One region of the Mojavia sp. genome, then DNA from elsewhere that is predicted to be linked to it. Evidence: predicted binding sites of a transcription regulator. Region 1 holds the regulator's gene; each other region holds the start of a gene.

Region 1 (2,209 bases):
CTGCTTGTAAAGACTGATTAATTGCCTGCAAGTCTCGTTGAGCTTTTACTTGCTCCTTTCTTGCTTGGTTAAGTTCACCCTCTACTTGGCTTTTCTGAGCTTCCGTGGTTTTTAGCTGTTCACGCTTGTTCCTGAGGTCTGTTTGAATATCTTCTAACTCAAAGACTCCCTTGCGTAACCCTTCGTCAGCAGCAAATAAAATTGCTAAAGTTGATGCCGAAATTAAAGTTCCAGTAAAAATCGTTACTAGTACAGCCGTATTTTTAGGGCGTAGCTTAAAGAGTGAGAGGCGCGCCTTGCCAACCCGTGTGCCGATACGATCACCCACGGTGGCAAGCATGCCTCCCAAAATTAAAATTGCTGCGATGAGGATGTACCCGGTGGTCATCTTCAGCTACCGAAATGCTTCCAGATACAGCCTACTACTTTCAACCATTTTTTGTGGGGGACGAGGGATTGGCAATAGCCGAATTTACTCAATTTTTTAGATTTACCTCCATGTTAGTGCCATTTCTAAAAACACAATACGTGTCACCTCTGCTTCCCCCAATTGCTTTTAAGTGAATTGCCTACTTAAAGTAACAGGTTTATGCACAGTAATCTTCTTTTTGTGGATGGAAATCATCTTTTTTTCTCGCAAATCTCCAAGTAACCTGGTGACGGTAACGCGAGTAGAACCGATTGCTTCAGCGATCGCCTGATGAGATAGCTTCAAATCAATTGTGATCCCATCAGCGCAAGGAACCCCAAAATCACGGCAGAGAATTAACAAAAAACTCACTAACCTGGAACCCATATCTCGGTGAGCGAGAGTTTCAATCATCATCTCTGTTTGTAAAATTCGCGAAGACAAACCTCGCAGCATCAACATTGATAATTCTGGATTTTCCTTGAGTGCTTGCTCCACCTGTTCAATTGGAGCTGACAGTAATTCTACAGGCGTAAATGCAACGGCATGGTAAAACCGATCCGACTTGTTTCCCGTTAGCAGCGACAACACACCAAAAACGCTATTTTCCCGCAGCAGTGCTACTGTTATTTCTTCTCCTGCCTCGTACACCCTGGAAAGTTTAACAGCACCTTTCAAAAGAAAATAAACTCGTTCAGCAGGATCGCCAGGAAAAAAGATCGTTTTATTTCGTTCAAACGTTTCCACAACCGGCGGAAAAGCTCCGGTTGCCATTTGACGGAAAACATTTGCTAGGGCTTTATCTTGTGTCACGATCATCTCCCTTCCCCTACCCAATGCCGGAAAAACAAAAACTGATTACCTAAGAATACACCTGAAAAATCAATAAAGCACCGTCAACCTTTCTGTACTTTCCTATACTCAAAATTAATGCTTTATAGTTATTTGTTTATAATGATACATAATTTTTGATATTTTTAGTGATTAATCCTTGAATATGGCTTAAATTAGCTGTATTAAAAAGGTTTTTTAAAGACAAAATCAAGATAAATTGAGAATATATAAAGGATTAATCAGTAATTTTATTGTATTAAACTGTCTTACCAATAATCATTTTTACAAATCCTGTAAAAAACAAAGACAAACTAGCCTCAGATTCTAGTATGCTCCTAATGATTGTTCACATTAACAATTGCTATGCTAAATCTGACTGGAAAAAATGCCCTTGTCACAGGTATTGCAAATAACCGCTCGATCGCCTGGGGGATCGCTCAACAACTACACAAAGCCGGAGCTAACTTAGGTATTACCTACTTGCCAGATGAACGAGGCAAGATGGAGAAAAAAGTTGCTGAATTGGTAGAACCCCTTAACCCCAGCTTATTTCTTCCCTGTGATGTCCAAAACGACGAACAAATTCAATCTACTTTTGAAACAATCCGCAATAAGTGGGAAAAACTAGATATCCTCGTCCACTGTCTGGCCTTTGCCAATAAAGATGATTTAAGTGGTGATTTTAGCCAAACATCACGCGCTGGCTTTAACACGGCGCTACAAATTAGCACATACTCACTGGTGCAATTGAGTGGTGCAGCTAAACCTTTGATGACAGAAGGAGGAAGTATCCTCACCCTCAGCTATTTAGGCAGCGTCAGGGCAATTCCTAACTATAACGTCATGGGTGTTGCTAAGGCAGGATTGGAAGCAAGTGTACGTTACTTAGCTGCTGAAATGGGGCCACAAAATATCCGAGTCAATGCCATCTCCGCCGGGCCAATCCGTACTTTGGCATCAAGCGCG
Region 2 (2,209 bases), on a different contig from region 1:
GCGAAGCTTTTGGCGCTCATCCTCGCCTTGATCCAAGTTGCAACCAAGATAATGGCGCACCTTGCCTGGTCAACTTTTCTATTCAACCGGGACTATCTACCAAAATCACGATTTTTGAACTGAACCTAGCAGGTGAAGTTGTCAGAAAGCACGCTCATAGTGTTCCGGGTTTCTGTTTCATCCACGATTTTGTTATTACTCCCAATTACTGCATCTTCTTTCAAAATCCTGTCACTTTTAATCCCATACCTTTGGCCTTGGGAATACGTGCAGCCGGGGAATGTATCAAATTTCAGCCAAATCAACCAACTCGCATTATAGTGATTCCTCGCAACTCCAAGGCTGCAAAAACAGATGTAAAAATTCTGGAGACCCAATCTGGTTTTGTCTTTCACCACATCAATGCTTTTGAAATAGGCAGTGAAATTGTGATTGACTCCATTTGCTATGACTCATTACCAGAAGTCGAACCCGAAAGCGATTTTCGTCAAGTTGATTTTGAAGCAATTGCGCCTGGGCAACTTTGGCGGTTTAATATTAACCTTAACGATGGGACGGTGCAACGAAAGTTAATTGAAAGTCGTTGCTGTGAGTTTCCCAGCATACATCCAGATAATGTGGGACGCCCATATCGTTACTTGTATATCGGTGCTGCTCATGCAGAGACTGGTAATGCTCCCTTGCAAGCACTGCTAAAAATTGATTTAGACTCTGGAGAAAGACAACTTTGGAGTGCAGCACCCCGTGGTTTCATGGGTGAGCCGATTTTTGTTCCCCGCCCTGGTTCCCAAAAGGAAGATGACGGTTGGGTAATTGCTTTGGTTTATGATGCTGTCTATCATCGCTCAGATGTGGTGATTTTGGATGCTAGCGATTTCCGTAAAGGTGTAATTGCTCGTTTGCATCTCAAGCATCATATTCCCTATGGGCTTCATGGAACCTTTACTTCTAAAGTCTTTGTATCAGATTAATTGTTTCAGGGAGCGATCGCTACAAATGAACACAGACACAAAATATCTGTGTTCATTTTTTATGCATAAAATCGAAATAAAATTGTAACAAAAACTACAAATTCTCTAACTTTTTTTCCAAGGAAGGATAAGCTAGGCATAATATATATCCGGTTCGCAAAGATACCGCGATTAGGAGAAAATTATATGGTTGCAACACCTCTGCTACCGCTGGAAGCAGCTACTCCAGCACATATTTGTCCATTTGATCAAGCTTGTAGCTACTTAGAGGCGGCAGCCAAAGAATTAAAATTAGATCAAGGGTTGCTAGAAATCCTCAGTCATCCGCGCAAAGTAGTTACAGTTTCCATTCCTGTGAAACTGGATAATGGTGAAATACGGGTGTTGGCAGGACATCGGGTGCAGCACTCCGATATCTTAGGCCCATACAAAGGAGGAATTCGTTACCATCCAGCCGTTACACTGCGCGAGGTTTCTGCCTTAGCAATGTTAATGACTTGGAAATGTGCATTATTAGGTATTCCCTACGGCGGTGCAAAAGGAGGTATTGCCTTAGATCCCAAACAATACAGCGTTAGGGAACTAGAACGAATTACCCGTCGTTATACCAGCGAGTTGATTAAAGATATCGGCCCGTCTGTAGACATACCTGCACCAGATGTGGGTACTTCTGCCCGTGAAATGGCTTGGATGATGGACACATATTCTGTGAATGTCGGCCATGCTGTACCAGGGGTAGTGACTGGTAAGCCCCTTTCTGTTGGTGGTTCCCGCGGACGGGAAATGGCAACTGGACGCGGTACGATGATTATTGTCCGTGAGGCATTGGCAGATCAAGGAAAAACTCTAGCCGGAGTGCGAGTTGTTATTCAGGGATTTGGCAATGTAGGTGGTGCTGCTGCCGAATTATTACACGAAGCAGGAGCAAAGATTATAGCTGTATCCACCAGTACAGGGGGAATATACTCCGAACAGGGCCTTGATATTGCAGCGCTGAAAGCCTACGCTACTGCCAACCATAAGAGTGTTGTCGGTTTCCCGCAAGCACTACCAATTAGCAACGCAGATTTATTGACCTTGCCCTGCGATGTCTTGATTCCCTCAGCCTTAGAGAACCAAATCACTAAGGAAAATGTGAGTCAGGTGCAAGCCAAGATTATTGCAGAAGCCGCTAACGGCCCGGTGACTCTAGAAGCTAACCAAGCCCTAGAAGCGCGGGGTGTGATTGTGTTACCAGA
Region 3 (2,209 bases), on a different contig from region 1:
TACCTTTAATCGGGTTAGCGCTAGTGTTTTATGGAGAGCTACATTCACGAAGTAAATGGGAATTATTAAGCTTAAAGCTTTTATCTTGGTTAACTTTATTATTGGCAGTAATTTTTTTGGTACTAATTCCTTTGGGAATTGGTAATACTGTCCGGCTTAATAAACAAAGTATTGCTCAGGTAAATAATTTATCTCAACAACAATTATCCCGAGCGGAACAAGTAGAACAGCAACTTAACCAAGCTACGCCCGAACAATTAGGTACTTTTTTAAAGAGACAAGGCCGCTCATTTGATGGTAAAAATCCTCAAGAAGTAAAAACTCAAATCTTGTCAGAAGTATCTAAAGCCAAGGCACAAATCAAAACTCAAGCAAAAGCCACTCAGTCTTCTCAGCGCCTGACCTTGATCAAAAGTTCGGTTAAATGGAATTTGGGAGCTTTGGTTTCTGCGGCTTTATTTTTTAGTTTTTGGAAGATAACTAAATGGGCAAGAATCAGTAGATGATAAAAGAATATATTCGGTAAAAAATTAGGGTGGGTGAATTGCCCACCCTAATTCTATTTTTGGTTTGATACTAATTCAAAATCGGCTGACTAGACCTTTGCCAATTCTGGAGCAGGACGCTTGCTGTTACGAATAGCTGTAATCGCCTCAGCGTAATCTGGAGCGTTAAAGACAGCTGAACCAGCTACGATCGCATTAGCACCTGCTTCCAAAACTTGCCAAGTATTATTGGCTTTTAGTCCCCCATCTACTTCAATCCAAGGGTCAAGACCGCGTTCGTCACACATCTGACGCAGCTTGCGGATTTTAGGTAATACACCTGGAATAAAGCTTTGACCGCCAAAGCCAGGGTTGACGCTCATAATCAGCACTAAATCGCAAAGCTCCAGTACGTACTCAATTAATTCCAAAGGTGTTGAAGGATTAAGTACGACTCCTGCTTTTTTACCGAGTTCTTTGATTTGTCCGAGAGTGCGGTGCAGGTGTGGCGAAGCATTGTGTTCAGCATGAACTGAAATAATATCAGCGCCCGCTTTAGCAAACCCTTCTACATACTTTTCTGGCTCCACAATCATCAAGTGGACATCCAATGGCTTTGACGTCACCGGACGAATCGCCTCCACAACCAGAGGGCCTATCGTAATATTAGGTACAAAACGACCGTCCATTACATCAACATGAATCCAATCTGCTCCAGCCGCGTCTACAGCGCGAACTTCGTCACCCAGACGGCTAAAATCGGCTGACAGGATGGACGGAGCAATCACAATGGGCTTTTTAGATAGGTTTTGGGTCATGGCTAGTGGGTTTTCAAGCGTCCTCGTCTGTAAATATTGTAACAAAACATTGAGCAATCGCTCATCAATTTGATCCCGCCTTTGCTAGAGATATGGGGGAGTGAGGGAAAATGACTAATGACTAATGATTAATGATTATGAATAAAAAACTAACTTGGATAATTTTGGGGCTGGGTGCTTCGTGTTTGAGTGCGCCAGTACTTGCTTCAGCTTTACAAACGTCTTTTGGCACCAACGGTATAAATGCTTTGAAGCTACGCCAACCTCCTTATAATTTAAGCGGTCGCAAGATTGCCATTGGTCAAGTGGAAATTGGGCGTCCGGGAATGTTTGGATTGGATAAAGCGGTGTCGAAAAACCTTGCTATATCTCTTGCGGGAGTCTTCTTACGCAATGGTCCAGCTAAGTCAAACAGCAGTGTTGATCCCCACGCCTATAATGTTGCTGGCGTTATGGTCAGTAAAGACAAAGCCTGGCCGGGAGTTGCTCCAGAAGCGCGACTGTATTCTTCTGCTGTTGGTTCAACTAAAAATATGGGACAGCCAGAAGAGTGTTTATCGGCGCAGCACGTGGCGCTGCAAAATGGTGGTGATGTCCGTGCCATTAACTTCAGCTTTGGTGAACCCCTAAACAGAGATCCACGCCCGGATGCAATTTTAGATGGCAATGCTTTACTCACGCTATGTCTTGACTGGTCGAGTCGCGTTCATAATGTCCTGTATGCGATCGCCGGTAACCAGGGCAAAGGTGGTATTCCTATTCCTACAGATAATTTTAATGGAGTGAACGTGGCTTTTTCATCCCGACGTGGGGGGATTTTTAATAAAGTTGACGTTTCTAATCTAGTAGGTGCTAACCAGGGAGCAACCAGACGGCTAGTAGGGAAAGAGTTTAATATTGATGGGC
Region 4 (2,209 bases), on a different contig from region 1:
AACAGTGGTTTGGGCATGAAGGTAACGGTTTTGCTGTATTTCTTGGCAACGTTCTTGATGACATATTTGTAAGTCATCAACCAGTCAGCAGCTTCGATTAGCTTACCAAAGCGGAAACCTAGTTCACACTGACCACCAGTGGCAACTTCGTGGTGTTGTTTTTCAATGGGTACGCCGCAAGCCGCCATTGTCAGCAGCATTTCTGTACGCATATCTTGGAAGGTATCCGTTGGTGCAACTGGGAAGTAACCTTCTTTAAAGCGTGGCTTGTAAGCTAGGTTGGGGCCTTCATCTTTACCAGAATTCCAACGACCTTCTACAGAGTCTACGTAGTAGTAGCCTGCGTTGGCGGTTTGGTCAAAGCGCGCATCATCGAAGATGAAAAACTCGGCTTCTGGGCCAAAAAATGCTGTGTCACCAAGACCAGTAGAAACTAAGTAATCTACGGCTTTTTGGGCAATCACGCGAGGACAACGGCTATACCACTCGCCTGTGCGGGGTTCTTTAATGCTACAAATTATACTTAGCGTTGGCTCTTTCATGAACGGGTCGATCCAGGCAGTGTTTGGATCAAGCACCATTGTCATGTCTGATTCTTCGATGCCTTTCCAACCCCGAATACTGGAACCGTCGAAAGGTACGCCCTCAGTGAATGAACTTTCATCGATTTGGTTGTAGTACATGGTGAGATGTTGCCATGTCCCTGGTGTATCGATGAATTTCAGATCAATCATCTGAATTTTTTGGTCTTGAATCAGTTTCAAGACTTCTTGTGGGGTTGTCATTGTTACTCCTTCTCTGCCAATTAAATAAACTCAAACTAGAATCTTCAACGCCTGCTGACCCTGCTGAGCTGAACCCAATTGTGACACACCTGGAATATCCTAAGGATAGGAGATTAGAGAAATTTGTAGTTTTTGTTACAGATCGTCTGGTTTACAGCTTATATTAACCTTTCCCTAACATCTGTACAAAACTCGAACATATCATCTCAGAGGGGGCAACTTTGGCATAGAATCCTTAAGTAGCGGATAGATTGTTTTGTGCCGAATCTATATTGTAATTGGCACAAAAAATTACTGGTGCATGAAAGCAGCCAAATTAATATCAAACCATAGATAGTAATGATTGGGAGAAAAAGGAATGCGCGATGCAGTAACAAGCTTAATTAAGAATTATGACGTAGCTGGACGGTATTTTGATCGCAATGCGATCGATAGCCTTAAATCATACTTTGAAAGTGGTACATCACGAGTACAAGCAGCAGGAGCAATCAATTCTAATGCAGCTGCAATTGTCAAGCAGGCTGGTTCCAAATTATTTGAAGAACAGCCAGAGTTGATTCGCCCAGGCGGAAATGCTTACACGACTCGTCGTTATGCAGCTTGTCTGCGGGATATGGATTACTACTTGCGCTATGCTACCTATGCGCTGGTTGCTGGCAACACCAATGTGTTAGATGAGCGGGTACTACAAGGGCTGCGGGAAACTTACAATTCTTTAGGCGTGCCTATTGGCCCCACGGTTCGCGGAGTTCAAATTATGAAGGATATTGTCAAAGAACAAGTTGCAGCCGCAGGTGTGGCTAATGCTGCCTTTGTGGATGAACCGTTTGACCATATCACTCGTGAGTTAAGTGAAACCGATATTTAGACATTAGGGGCAGGCAAGATTTCTACCCCTATAAAAATATCAAAAGCGCGCCCTCCTTTGGGCACGCTTCGCTAATGCACTTGAAATGTTTTGCCAAGAATTATTGTCTAACGACAAGTCTTTTTTCTACAAAGACGCGATCGCCTACAGCACTGGTGTTTGCGTTGCGTCTCCGACAGTAGAAGCCAATCGTAAATAGGTACTTTAGTAGAGCTTCTAATTTTGCCGAATTATACCGCTTCTCGATTATATGTAATACACTTTGAAGAAAAAATTTAAATATTTATAGTATTCTAAAATAAGTCTGCATTTGTCAAGAAGTAATTATGCTTAAAAACTTTGCAGAAAGTAAAATAATCTGATATATCACTTTTTTGTGTAAGGGTCAATAAGTGTTAGATTATGTTACAAAAATCTGCCAAAATTGTTACTGTCATAACAAATTTATGGTAGTTTTAAGCAAGATTACTTATTTATAAATTAGTGATATTCGATTATTGATGGCTCTTCAGGAATGAATCTGGAAGTATAATTCGACTTTTTACCTAAAGCTTTC

Evidence for each region. The regulator NtcA, encoded in region 1, controls nitrogen genes in cyanobacteria. The targets are predictions, from matches to a motif close to TNTGTANNNNNNNNTACANA.
Region 2: the regulator NtcA is predicted to act here: its motif matches at 1,053-1,072, upstream of AC5JL8_RS22730 (Glu/Leu/Phe/Val family dehydrogenase).
Region 3: the regulator NtcA is predicted to act here: its motif matches at 1,330-1,349, upstream of rpe (ribulose-phosphate 3-epimerase).
Region 4: the regulator NtcA is predicted to act here: its motif matches at 908-927, upstream of glnA (type I glutamate--ammonia ligase).

What each region holds. Positions count from the first base shown of each region.
Region 1 covers NZ_JCACKA010000036.1:17,478-19,686, forward strand. The annotation lists gene AC5JL8_RS06405 (DUF3084 domain-containing protein) at 1-388, opposite strand, end outside; gene ntcA (global nitrogen regulator NtcA) at 557-1,228, opposite strand; gene fabI (enoyl-ACP reductase FabI) at 1,607-2,209, shown strand, end outside.
Region 2 covers NZ_JCACKA010000078.1:42,710-44,918, reverse strand. The annotation lists gene AC5JL8_RS22735 (carotenoid oxygenase family protein) at 1-971, shown strand, start outside; gene AC5JL8_RS22730 (Glu/Leu/Phe/Val family dehydrogenase) at 1,158-2,209, shown strand, end outside.
Region 3 covers NZ_JCACKA010000115.1:75,335-77,543, reverse strand. The annotation lists gene hpsJ-A (HpsJ-like protein, cyanoexosortase A-associated) at 1-506, shown strand, start outside; gene rpe (ribulose-phosphate 3-epimerase) at 596-1,303, opposite strand; gene AC5JL8_RS30805 (S8 family serine peptidase) at 1,441-2,209, shown strand, end outside.
Region 4 covers NZ_JCACKA010000089.1:23,357-25,565, forward strand. The annotation lists gene glnA (type I glutamate--ammonia ligase) at 1-785, opposite strand, end outside; gene apcB (allophycocyanin subunit beta) at 1,144-1,653, shown strand; gene AC5JL8_RS26065 (hypothetical protein) at 2,134-2,209, opposite strand, start outside.